DNA from 4 places in the Leptolyngbya sp. ST-U4 genome. Region 1 is predicted to be linked to each of the others. Evidence: predicted binding sites of a transcription regulator. Region 1 holds the regulator's gene; each other region holds the start of a gene.
What was found. The regulator NtcA, encoded in region 1, controls nitrogen genes in cyanobacteria. The targets are predictions, from matches to a motif close to TTTGTANNNNNNNNTACAAA.

Region 1 (3,211 bases):
GCGCAGTCCTTCCAGCAACAGAAACACAAGCTGTCCGCCATCCAGAGCCGGAAGCGGCAGAATATTGATAATCGCTAGGTTGATGCTGATGATTGCCGTGAAGGGAAACAGGCTTCCCGCGTTCGCTGCAACCAAGCCCGCGCCCTGCTCCACAATTTTGACGGGGCCGGCGACCTGCCCTGCCATCGAGGAGAAGTTGGTGATTAGACCAATAAATCCATTCACAGTGGCAAGAAACATTCCCTGAAACTGCTTTGCTGCCAGTCCCAGCACCTCAAAAACGCCATTGGGGCGGCGATACTGAGTTGCATTGATATTGGGGGCAAGCTGTACGCCGATTTTTGCGACGCCATCTTCTCCCGCTTTAGGGGTAATGCTGAGATCAAGCTGTTGATCGCCTCGCTGCACGGTAAATTCAACAGGCTGATCCGGACTGGTGCGAATCGTTTCCATTAGCGATTTAACGGCGTCCTGAGAGGCTCCCAGCGGCTGATCGTTGACTTCTAGGATAATGTCTCCTGCCTGAAGCCCTGCCCGTGCTGCCGGAGATTGTTGAGAAATGATTTCTGGAACTACGACGCCTGGTTGATAATCAAACTGTTCAGGAATGCCGATCGTTGTGAACTGCGCCACAAACACCAGATAGGCAAAAATCAGATTGGCGATCACGCCTGCACTAATTACAATGGCGCGATCGAGCACCGGACGGTTTTTCAGCAGATTTGGATCGTTGGGCGGAATTGTACTATCTGGGTCATCGTCGGGAAAGCCAACAAAGCCACCCAGCGGAATCGCTCGCAGCGCGTATTCGGTGCGCTCACCCTGATACTTCAGCAAAATCGGACCAAAGCCGATCGAAAATCGATTGACGTGAATTCCTTGCAGACGAGCTGCCAAAAAGTGCCCCAGCTCGTGAACCACAATTAACAGGGCGAGAACTGAGATTGTCGCTAATACTGACATAGACCCAGATTAATAAATAGAACCATCTGTAGTCCATTCTAAAGGGCGGTGAGGATTACTACTTCTACCCTGTGGGTTGGGTGGGGGAGGGGGAGATGAGGGGTGAATGGTTATCAGTGTATTTGGCTAACTCAGGTTTTGTTGGAATCGCAAGCTTTCTCCGTTCGGCAACGTTTGTTCGCGTCCGATCGCAAGCCTCCTGTTCCTCTTCTCCAGAAGCATTCGCTTAGGATGAGGTTACTTGGGAAATGAAAGTTCTATCCCTTGTCCTTCCTGTCCTTCTGGGGGCATGGGTGTTTTGAACAGCGACACAGCTAACTTTAAGTGAACTGCTGGCTGAGCGTGACTGGATTGTGAACGGTAATTCTTTTCTTGTGGATCGAAATCATTTGATCCTGACGCAGATCGCCGAGCAGCCGAGTCACAGTGACCCGCGTTGAGCCGATCGCTTCCGCAATTGCCTGATGAGATAGTTTAAGGTCGATCGTAATGCCCTCGGTGGTGGGCATGCCGAAGTCGCGGCAAAGAATCAGCAGGAAGCTGACTAGACGTGATCCCATGTCGCGATGCGCCAGCGTTTCGATCATCATCTCGGTTTGCAGAATTCGGGAGGATAACCCTTGCAGCATCAGCATACAGAGATCGGGGTTTTCCTTCAGGGCTTTCTCGACTTGCTCGATCGGCACAGACAGCAGCTCAACGGGCGTAAAGGCAACGGCATGATAGAAGCGATCAGCACGTTGCCCGGTGATGAGCGACAGAACGCCAAACACGCTGTTTTCACGGAGAAGCGCGACCGTAATTTCCTCACCTGCTTCATACACGCGAGATAGTTTGACTGCCCCTTTTTGCAGGAAGTAAACTCGCTCGGCAGGGTCGCCGGGAAAGAAGATTGTTTTGCCACGATCGTAGGCTTCAACAACAGGTGGAAAAGCACTCCCGCTTAATTGACGAAAGACGTTTGCCAATGGCTTATTTGGTGCAGCTACCATATCCCTTCCCCCAGCCCGCCTTTGAAGATTTCATCTTACCGCCACCTGCTACCAATAAGATCATTCGTTCTAGCCCAATTGGTTCTAACCGACTTTTTACCCCCTGTCCTTCACTCTGGTGTGGAGCAAGTAGGGTTAAGCCAAATGGGATATCGGAACTTCTGTGATAGCTTTCTGACTTTAAATTACTAAACTTAACTCTGAGCGGATTTTTTGTATTAAGTAATACATATCTAGCCCAATCTTGGTCTAAGTGCTGAAAAAGTCAGATTTTAAGGCGAAATAGGGGCAAAAAGTTCCTGTTAAAACCGACTGACTGAGACTGATATTGCTCCAGCAGCTCAAGACAATGCTTCCAAAATTGGATTTGCGAGGGTCAGCAGTGCCAGTTTTGTGAAGGATGTTTTCTAATGCTCTATTTCCCAATTAAATATCACCATTGATTCTGCTGAAGGGGAAACGGCTTCGCATTGTTGTCTGGCGAAACGTTGTCTTCTCCTGGCTAACAGGCTCCCCGACGATTAAGCACAACCTGGATAGTTTTGAAAATCAGCCCTAAATCATAAGCGATCGACCAGCGTTCCTGATAGCGCAAATCTAATTTCACGATTTCCTCAAAATCGGTTACGGTTGATCGACCATTTGCCTGCCATTCTCCCGTGATACCTGGCTTTACCTCTAGCCGCTGCCAGTGGTGAGCTTTGTAGCGGCTCACTTCATTTAGCGTAGGCGGGCGGGTTCCAACCAGGCTCATCTCGCCGCGTAGCACGTTCCAGAATTGTGGCAGCTCGTCTAGGCTAGTACGCCGCAGGAATCGTCCTACTCGCGTAATACGAGGATCGCAATCGTTCTTAAAGATGTAGCCTTGCGCCTGATTTTGAACCTGATGCTGAAGTTTCTCGGCATTCACCACCATCGAGCGAAACTTCCAGATGCGGAACGTTTGTCCGCGAAACCCGCATCGCTCCTGGCTGTAAAAAATGGGGCCGGGATCGCTGATATAGATTGCTACTGCGATCGGGATCAAAACCAGAGCGGTCAGCGTTAAGCCAACCCCTGCGCCCAGAATATCGATCGATCGCTTAGTTCTGCTCTGAACCGAAGGATGAATCTCAGATGCAAATGACGGCAGTAGGGTAACAAATTCAGAATGTGTGAATGACATAGCGCAGCAGCCTCTAGACAACGCCCCAAAAGAGGCAAACCAAAGAACAATTGATTGAACCAGAGCAGTGAGCGCGCCCTTAAACCGCAAT
Region 2 (3,211 bases), on a different contig from region 1:
AACGGGCATATAGCGCACCGTTCCAACGATCGGCGCAAACAGGCTATCCATACTGTGAAACGCACCCATTGCCCATCCGATCGGCACTCCAATTAGAGCTGCCAGCAGAAAGCCGCCCGCCACTCTGGCACTGCTCACCCCAATATCAAGCAACAGGTTATTTTCAGTCAGCATTTGCAGCCCTGCCTGAAGCACTGCCGTGGGAGTCGGTAAAAACATCGGGGAAACCACGCCAGCATAGCTCACGATCGTCCAGGCAATAAACGGAATCAGGAGCGATAACGCCCCGACCGTCAGTGAAAGCCAGCGAGGAAATCCCTGACGGATACTCCAGAATACAGACGGCTTCAGGTAGCGCTTGTTTGACGGGAGCGGAGCAAAATTAGGACTGCCTGGTTCGGTCGTGCTAGAGTGAGCCACTCGCGGTATTTCCTCCTTGAGTTCATGAAATAAACAATGAAACGAGCAATCCATGAGCAATTCCCCCAACGAGGAGAATCGTCCTGACTAGAAGAACTTGAGATACCGCTGAATCTCCCAGTCGGAAACGTGGTTGTGATACGCCTGCCATTCCTGCGATTTAAAGTCGATATACGTCCGGTACATCAGCGACCCCATCACCTGCTCGCTTAAAGGATCTGCGGCAAAGGCGGCGATCGCTTCTTCCAAGTTGCGCGGCAAAAAGCGAATTCCCATGTCTTGCAGGTCTGCGAGGGACTGCTTGTACATATTTTCGGTGTGCGGCTCACCCGGGTCGAGTCCTTCGCGAATTCCTTCCAGTCCGGCTGCCAAAATCATCGCTGCCCCCAGATACAGGTTGGTAGAGATATCTGCCGCACGACACTCGACCCTGCCGCCACCCAGCGGAATTCGCAGCATGTTCGTCCGGTTATTGTTGCCGTAGCAAATGTAAATGGGTGCCCAGGTAAAGCCCGACATACTGCCTCGGGCAATCAGGCGTTTGTAGCTGTTGACCGTAGGAGCGATCGTCGCACAGATCGCCGGAGCATGACGCAAGACGCCCGCAATAAACTGATAGCCCAGCTTCGATAACCCACAGCCACGCGGATCGTCTGCGGACTCAAACAGATTTTTGCCCGTCTCCAGGTCTGCCAGCGACATATTATAGTGTGCGCCGCTGCCCGTGCGGTTGGCAAAAGGTTTGGGCATAAAAGTGGCAAAAAAGCCGTGTTTGCGAGCAATTTCCTTCACCATCAGCCGGAAGAACGTGAAGCGATCCGCCATTGTCAGGGCATCGGTGTAGGCGAAGTCGGTTTCAAACTGTCCGTTGCCGTCTTCGTGGTCAAACGAATACACATCCCAGCCGAGCTGATTCATTGCCTCGACAATTTCTGTCACCCAGGCATAGTTGTCTAGCAGCCCTTGCACGTCGTAACAGGGTTTATGCAGCACATCGCGATCGCTAATTGGAATTGGCTTACCGTCTGCTGTTTCTTTGAGAATAAAGAACTCCGTTTCAATTCCCAAATTAAAGCCGAAGCCCATCTCTGCGGCTTGTGCCAGCACTCTTTTCAAAATACTGCGGCAGCACGCCTCAAACGGTTTTCCTTCCAGGTAGAGATCGCTAGCAAACCAAGCAATTTCCGAGTTCCAGGGCAAGATTGTGGCAGAGGCAGGATCAGGCATTGCTGCAACTTCTTCATCGCTAACATCCTGCGGTACACCGTCTAGCGCAGCTCCTGTAAACAGTTCCGAACCTCGCATCATTTGACCGAAATGGGACAGAGGCACGGCTTTGGCTTTGCACATACCATGAATATCCACAAAACTTGCCAGTGCATATTTAACTCCCTGCGCTTCCAGGGTTGATTTGAGCGATTCCAGTTCGGGAGATAAAAGTTGAGCCATTAGAAAAGCGGTAGGGTGAAGACGAGCAGAGAAAATTTAGAAACTTTCACTGGGTTATTCTGGATACTTTTGCAAAAGGCGATCGCAATGTATCGCAATATTTAGTCAATCGGTTAACGGATTTCTTAATTGAACCGCACGATATTTTCAAAAAAATGAGCGGCCTCAACACCGATGCACGATCACAGCACAGCCTTGTAGTGTATTGAGTCGGGTTGAACAGTTTTGTATCAACATATACAAGGAATGTTATCGATCGCGGTCAATCCGAATCAATTAAGTTTGTTTACATCGATCATGCTCATTGCATAGAGTGAGAATGATGACCGTTGAAACAACTATTATTCTTCCTGTCCTTCTGTTCCTCGTCTTCCCTCATCACAGCTCGAAATATTGATTCTGGCTCGGCTTAGAATTAAAAGATTTTGTACTGGTTTGTCTTATCTTTGTCTCATCAAGACTTTCCCAATTATGTATATTCCGGCTGATCCTCATCCTTTTCCGTATGACGGCAATTTGCAGCCGCACAACACTACGATTCTCGTGATTGATATGCAGGCAGATTTTTGCAGTCCGGGCGGATACCTGGCAAAAAAGGGATATGATATTTCTCTGACCCAAGCCCCCATTGCCCCAATTCAACGCCTGTTAGCCGCTGCAAGGGCAAAGCAGTTTTCGGTCTTTTTCACCCGGGAAGGACATCGATCGGATTTGCTGGATCTGCCTGCAACAAAACGTTGGCGCAACGAAAAAGCGGGTGCTGCAATTGGCAGCGAAGGTCCGATGGGACGATTGCTGGTTCGCGGCGAGACAGGCTGGGATATTATTCCCGAACTGAGTCCTCAACCGGGAGAACCGATTATCGATAAGCCAGGAAGCGGAGCGTTCTATGCCACTGATCTGGATCATTTGCTGCGGCAGCGAGGCATTCGGAACGTGATTCTTTGCGGGGTGACAACTGCCGTCTGTGTACATACCACCCTCAGAGAAGCGAGCGATCGCGGCTATGATACCCTGCTGCTGGAGGATTGCTGCGCAGAAAGCGATGAGCGGCTGCATTGGGCAGCGATCGAAATGGTCAAAATAGAGGGCGGTCTTTTTGGCAGCGTTACGACTTCTGACCAGGTGATCGAGGTCATGAGTTCGCTTTGATCAGGGATTGGGTTCGCTAAAGTCATCGCTCAGTAAGTTCATTTTAGATTGGCTAATGAATCGACTTCAGGATAAAGTTGCGATTATCACGGGTATCAGTTCGGGAATTGGCAAAGCCGCTGCTAAGCTCTTTTGCGAACAGGGCGCGATCGTCTTTGGAATCGATCGAAATGTCGCAGCCGGAGAAGCC
Region 3 (3,211 bases), on a different contig from region 1:
GAAAAATCGGCGCGAGAAATCGCTCAAAAATTGTGTCTTGTTGCGTCATTCAAGCCTCCTGAGGTAGTGAAATTTGCAACCTGAATGGCGTAAGGCGTCCTGATGTAGTGCGTACTACGTGCTAGGATGCGCCCTAAAATGCGTACTCAATCAATGCATACTTAATTAATGGAGGAGCAATGGAGGAATCTCTGAGCCCAGTGGCGCACTGCTGATCAGGCATACAGTGAGGCGACATATTCTCCATAGCCGTTATATTTTAGCGTTGGCTTCTCAGTCCAGCTAAATTCTGCCTCTGCACCGACAAACCGTTCCTGCGACTGCGACCAGCGCGGATGAGGCACAGCCGGGTCAACGTTGGATTCAAACTTGTACTCACTCGGACTCAGTGTGTTCCAGAAGGTAGCAGGCTGACGGTCTACAAACTCAATTTTGACGATCGACTTCGCGCCCTTAAAGCCATACTTCCAGGGAAGCACTGCCCGCAGGGGTGCGCCGTGCTGTTTCGGCAGCGTATGCCCGTAAACCCCGACTGCAAAAAACGCTAGCTCGTTTGCCATCTCGTCGAGCCGCATTCCTTCAGTATAAGGAAAGGGAAGAAACTGATTTGGCGGAAAGAGGGGACCGTAAGTGACCTTCGGGTTGTAGTAGGAAGTAAAGCGCACAAACTTTGCCGCAGCGGTGGGTTCTACGGCTTGAATCAGCAGATTCATCGGAAAGCCTACCCAGGGAATTACCATGGACCAGGCTTCCACACAGCGAAAGCGATAAATGCGCTCCTCTAAAGGAAACCTGCGGGTCAGGTCGTCCAAATCAAATGTCTGGGGCTTGCTGACCAATCCAGTGACTTCAACCTTCCAGTCATCGATCGGCAACGCTCGTGCATTTTGCCAGACTGCAGTTTTCGTGCTACCAAACTCATAAAAATTGTTGTACGTTGCGGCAACTAGTTCATTGGTCAGTGGACGATCGACCTGAGCAAAAGCTGGATTCAGCGTTACAGCAAGCGACTGGGTTCCGGCAATGGCAGCCTGGTCGAGCACTTTTTGTTTCTGACAGCCAATCAAGGGCAGCGCAGCCCCCGCAATTCCCGCACCTGCCAGCCCTTTCAAAAAACGCCGTCGATTAAAGAAAGCAGATTCGGGAGTGACGGTGCGCTCCGGCAACTGCCAGCTAGGAGGAATCCGAATCAAAGCCATAGCAACGTGCCGATTAGAAAGACTTTACATTCCTCAATATAGACTGATTTTTCAACAGATTTCCTGCCTTCCTCTATAAAAACGTTTGGAAAGGATCCCTCAAGCTGGGTCAAAGCCTATCTATCGTAAAGCAGGTTTAGACGGTATATCTTGAGATAGTTTTCCGCAAAAAAATATTCAGTAATATTGATAGCAAAGCAGTGGAAGAAAATATAAAAAAGAACAAAGAGCAACACAAAAGGAAGGAGCACCAAAGGAAGTGCAGCAAAAAAGCGAGATCGATATAGACCCCGCTTGCTTGCCTGGATAGCTTTCTCCAGAAATAGAGTAATGCTAGATTACCTTGCTTGCACCATCTTGTGGTTCAATAGTGTTCAATCCCAACCTGATTTAAGGAATTACAGTTCACCTGATTCAGATTTACGATCACCCAGCCTATACAGGCAATTACCAAACAACCGCCTCGATTGAGCTGAACAGGAGCGATTATCTTGCTTCAAGCTGTAGAGATTGAATTCTTAAGCCAGGTGATTGAGATTGCCAGCAAACCCAAAGATAGGCTCTCACTTGGACTATGCTAGTGAGTCCCAGCACCAACCGGAATGTTTTCACCGTCCTCTTCCAGAACCCGAAGGCTTGGAAACAGGAAGTGGTTTTCCTCCACATATTGGGCACCGAAAAGACCTTTCTCTGCCCAGAAGTAGCGATCGGTGGTATGCTCATTACGCTTAACCAGAAGCAGGGCAGGAGGCAGAATACCCTCAGCCTGAATAAACTTCCGAGCCGCAGTAACGGGCTTTTCTTCGCCGCTTTCAATGCTGTACTGAGGCACTAACTCAAGGATTCTCCGTCCTTCCAGGCGACGGCGACTTTTACGCTTACGTCTTCTTGCCAACCTCTCTACCTCCTCTCTTCTCGACGCAGTAGGATTTTGTGTAGTCAGGGTTTAATGTAACTAGGTTAATGTAACCAGGATTACAAAATACTAAGACCCTGCAAAGTATATCCGCTTAAGTTTGAAATTTCAACTTTTTTAAGCGATTGATACAGAATCTAAAGAGAATCTATACCTCACATATGCTCTCATAATCACCCAGGGATTTCAAGGGAGCCGTTACCGTCCGCAAGATTTCTGAATAAAATAGTTGAAAAGCTGATGTTTCCAGGCTTTAGGCTTTATTGTGGATAGCTACAGGATAAATTTCCCGGAAACCCGGCTTGGTTGAGGAACTGCGTCATTTTGATCAGTTTTTAATCTTTATTAGACAATTTCTTTGTTTCGGTCAGATTCATCTTGATGTAGTGACTCTCGCTTCTCTAAAGTTTTGTAAACAATCGTTTTGTAGAAGTTTTGTGAACAGCCGTTTTGTGAATAATTGTCGAGACATTCATGCTGTCGCCTGCTAGCCCCGAATTTATTGCCCTCTGTCGATCGCAAATTCAACTGCTGACCGAGGGGTTGGGGGCAGTGCTGAGTATTGTTTACTTAACTGAAGAACTTACTGAACTTGCAGATGCGCCGCTTGTTCCGATTGCTGCTTACCCGGAAGGCGTCATGCAGTGGAGTAATGAGCAAACCCTCAGCCTGATGCGAGGAAACCGAGTTAATTTGGAACAGCCGAAACTTGCGTCTGAAATTTCCTCAACTCGTGCCCCGGTCACAATCGATGAAACTGCTCTGCCGCCGCTTCAAATTGCGGAACGCGCCCTGCTCCGCCAGCAGCAGTCTGTTTTGCCGCTGATGCACGAAAATGTGGTGATGGGGCTACTGATTACGGCTCGGCTCGATCGCCCCTGGACCGAAAATGAACAGGAGCAAATTGAACAAATTGCCCATACCCTGGCGATCGGCTGTCTGCTCGACCAGCGGGCACAGTGGGCAGCGCAGGATATGCGGCAGCTCCGTCAATTGCATCATCAGCGGCAGGATGTATTTGATACTCTGCTGCATCAGTTTCGCAATCCGCTCACGGCCCTTCGCACGTTTGGTAAGCTGCTGCTAAAGCGACTCC
Region 4 (3,211 bases), on a different contig from region 1:
TTTTTGAGAAAAACCAGATTGGCTACGCATGGCGCGAAAAGCGATGGGACAGTTTTTGCCTGGTCACTCCGAACTGGCAGTGCCAGCTTCCCGGTTTTCCCTATCCCGGCAATGACCCGCAGGGCTTCATGCAAAAAGAAGAAATTGTGTGCTACATCGAACGCTATGCCGCCTCATTTGAACCACCTCTCAAAGAAGGCGTAGAAGTGCTAAAACTTTGCAGAAATGAAGCGCAACAGTTTGAAGTCACAACTTCGATCGGAGACTTTACGGCAGATCAGGTCGTTGTAGCGATCGGCGGCTACCATGTACCTCGCATTCCGCGTCTTGCCGAATGTCTGCCTGCGCTGCATCAGATCCATTCTTCTGAGTACAGAAATTCCGAATCTTTGCCGGATGGAGCGGTGCTGGTGGTGGGCACTGGACAATCGGGCTGTCAAATTGCAGAGGATCTGCATCTTGCAGGGAGACAGGTGCATTTGTGCGTGGGCGGTGCGCCTCGATCGCCTCGTCGATATCGCGGCAAAGATGTAGTAGATTGGCTTGATCAAATGGGTTATTACGATTTGCCGATCGATCAGCATCCGCAAAAAGAGAAAGTGCGGGCAAAAGCCAATCATTATGTGACAGGCAGAGACGGCGGACGCGAGATTGACCTGCGCCAGTTTGCGCGAGAAGGCATGAAACTGCACGGTAAATTGAAAGCAGCTGAAGGAACCCAGCTCCAGTTTCAAAACGACCTGAAACACAATCTGGATCAGGCAGATGCCGTCGCCGAAAGCATCAAAAAAACAATTGATACGTTTATCGAAAAGAATCAAATCGATGCGCCGATCGAGCCTCCCTATCATCCGGTTTGGGAACCCATCGAGAATTCATTGGCGATCGACTACGAGCAAGAAAATATCCGCACGATAATCTGGTGTACAGGATATCAGTCGGACTTTAGCTGGATCGAAGTGCCTGTGTTTGATGGAAAGGGCTATCCGGGACACGATCGCGGCGTGACTGGCGTTTGGGGACTGTATTTTCTGGGGCTGCCCTGGCTTTATACCTGGGGCTCTGGGCGATTTTCAGGAATTGCGCGAGATGCGACGTATTTAGCGGACTATATGGTGGCTCGTAAACGAGTGGTCGTGGCGCAGGATTGGAGCGTGGTGAATGAGTTTTTGTTGGGTTCGTAGAGGGGAGACAGAGTTCGTTTTAATCGCACAATCTCAATGACCTATCGATTTAAACAGGTTCTAACCCCCGATCGCAGCATTCTTCCCCCACCCTCGATCGCGCACCTGACCCTATCGCCAAATCTTGACGCTCTGTAATTAAAGATACAAAATATTGTGTGAGCAACCTCGTAATCTGACAACACGTCGATCCAATTCACAAACCAATCCACAAAGGAAAATGGTATGCCTGAAGTAACAGCCCCCGCCCATCAAGTTGGTGATTTCTTTGTCGATTATGAAGAGAAAGTATTTCCTGATGTCAAAGCAGAACCGGGTGAGAAAGCACTGGTAACATTTCACACTGTCGCCTTTGAAGGATCGATCGGGTTCGTGAATCTGCTGCAAGCAACTCGTCTGCTGCGAAAAGGCTTTGAAACATCGGTGCTGCTTTATGGTCCGGGCGTGACCCTCGGTGTGCAGCGCGGCTTCCCGAAGTTGGGCGATTCTGCTTTCCCCGGACACCAAAATTTCAACGATCAGCTCAGCAAGTTCATGGCAGAAGGGGGTAAAGTCTATGCCTGCCGTTTTGCGCTGCAAGCCCTGTACGGACACGGCGAACCCTCACTGATTCCCGGCATTCGCCCGATTAATCCGCTTGATGTATTAGACATCATTTTGATGCACCGCAAAGACAACGCTTTTATCCTCGATACCTGGACGGTTTAATCTCCAGTTCGGATTCAGGACAAACTGGGCTAAATTTCCCCACCGTTTGCATCCGCAATTTGTGATTCTATGGATTACTCACGCACGGTTCGCGCCGCAGCAGTCCAGATCAGTCCGGTGCTGTTTAACCGGGATGGTACAACTGAGAAAGTGTTGCAGTCGATCGCCCAGGCTGCAAAAGAAGGGGCACAGATTGTCGTTTTCCCAGAAACGTTCATTCCCTACTATCCCTACTTCTCGTTTGTGCAGCCCCCGGTTCTAATGGGCAAGGAACACATGCGGCTCTACGAAGAAGCTGTAACCGTTCCCGGACCTGTCACCGATGCCGTAAGCCGTGCGGCGCGTTCCTATGGCATGGTTGTGGTGCTAGGTGTGAATGAGCGCGATCATGGCTCCCTCTATAACACACAGCTCATTTTCGATGCAGATGGAACCCTGCTGCTTAAGCGACGCAAGATCACGCCGACTTATCACGAGCGCATGGTTTGGGGGCAGGGAGATGGATCAGGGCTGAAGGCGATCGATTCTGCGGTAGGGCGGATTGGCGCGCTTGCCTGTTGGGAGCATTACAATCCCCTGGCTCGCTTCGCGCTGATGACACAGCATGAGCAGATTCACTGCGCCCAGTTTCCTGGTTCCCTGGTAGGGCAGATTTTTACTGATCAGATTGAGGTTACGATTCGCCATCATGCGCTGGAGTCAGGCTGTTTTGTGATTAATTCAACAGGTTGGCTCTCGCCGGAACAGGTCGGACAAATTACCACTGATGAAAAGCTTCAGCGGGTGCTGAGCGGCGGCTGTAATACTGCCATTATTGGTCCCGAAGGCAATCATCTCTGTCCGCCCATTACCGAAGGCGAGGGCATGATCGTTGCCGATCTCGACTTCTCGCTGATCACCAAGCGCAAGCGCATGATGGATTCGGTCGGTCACTATGCCCGTCCTGATTTGCTGCAATTGCAGATGAATCCTGAGGCAAGGACAATGTTAAACGCAGTATCTTCTGATTCATCTTCTCAATCAGTTTTCCCGTCTTCTTGGGCATCATCCGAAACGCCTTTAGCAATCGACACCTGATTTGCCCGATCATTCACTCATCATTCTCACTATGAATAAGCAAACGCTGATTACTGAACTTCAGTCCTATGGTCTGAAGCTAGTCGATTCGGATGTGGGTGCATCGGGTCGTCAGGGTGGGGCAGGCCCGTCGGATCATAAAGCTGTGACGGTGGATGGCACAACGGTAATGGTTCCGATCTTCAACAGTCCGGCAGCACAGTCACCCTACAGCGTGAGAGTGGATGGCACAATTGCCCTGA

Region 2: a site for NtcA is predicted at 2,094-2,113, ahead of glnT (type III glutamate--ammonia ligase). Genes of this name have one in related genera too.
Region 3: a site for NtcA is predicted at 2,162-2,181, ahead of NDA02_RS16460 (DUF3155 domain-containing protein). Genes of this name have one in related genera too.
Region 4: a site for NtcA is predicted at 1,316-1,335, ahead of NDA02_RS10450 (MSMEG_0572/Sll0783 family nitrogen starvation response protein). Genes of this name have one in related genera too.

Annotation. Positions count from the first base shown of each region.
Region 1 is NZ_JAMPKZ010000025.1:42,248-45,458, forward strand. It holds gene rseP (RIP metalloprotease RseP) at 1-963, opposite strand, end outside; gene ntcA (global nitrogen regulator NtcA) at 1,284-1,955, opposite strand; gene NDA02_RS22730 (sugar transferase) at 2,458-3,120, opposite strand.
Region 2 is NZ_JAMPKZ010000015.1:41,935-45,145, forward strand. It holds gene NDA02_RS19310 (ABC transporter permease) at 1-351, opposite strand, end outside; gene glnT (type III glutamate--ammonia ligase) at 508-1,869, opposite strand; gene NDA02_RS19320 (isochorismatase family cysteine hydrolase) at 2,341-3,021, shown strand; gene NDA02_RS19325 (SDR family oxidoreductase) at 3,077-3,211, shown strand, end outside.
Region 3 is NZ_JAMPKZ010000011.1:7,243-10,453, forward strand. It holds gene NDA02_RS16450 (class I SAM-dependent methyltransferase) at 1-49, opposite strand, end outside; gene msrP (protein-methionine-sulfoxide reductase catalytic subunit MsrP) at 216-1,199, opposite strand; gene NDA02_RS16460 (DUF3155 domain-containing protein) at 1,777-2,094, opposite strand; gene NDA02_RS16465 (ATP-binding protein) at 2,590-3,211, shown strand, end outside.
Region 4 is NZ_JAMPKZ010000004.1:283,445-286,655, reverse strand. It holds gene NDA02_RS10455 (MSMEG_0569 family flavin-dependent oxidoreductase) at 1-1,184, shown strand, start outside; gene NDA02_RS10450 (MSMEG_0572/Sll0783 family nitrogen starvation response protein) at 1,410-1,892, shown strand; gene NDA02_RS10445 (Nit6803 family nitrilase) at 1,962-2,969, shown strand; gene NDA02_RS10440 (MSMEG_0568 family radical SAM protein) at 3,001-3,211, shown strand, end outside.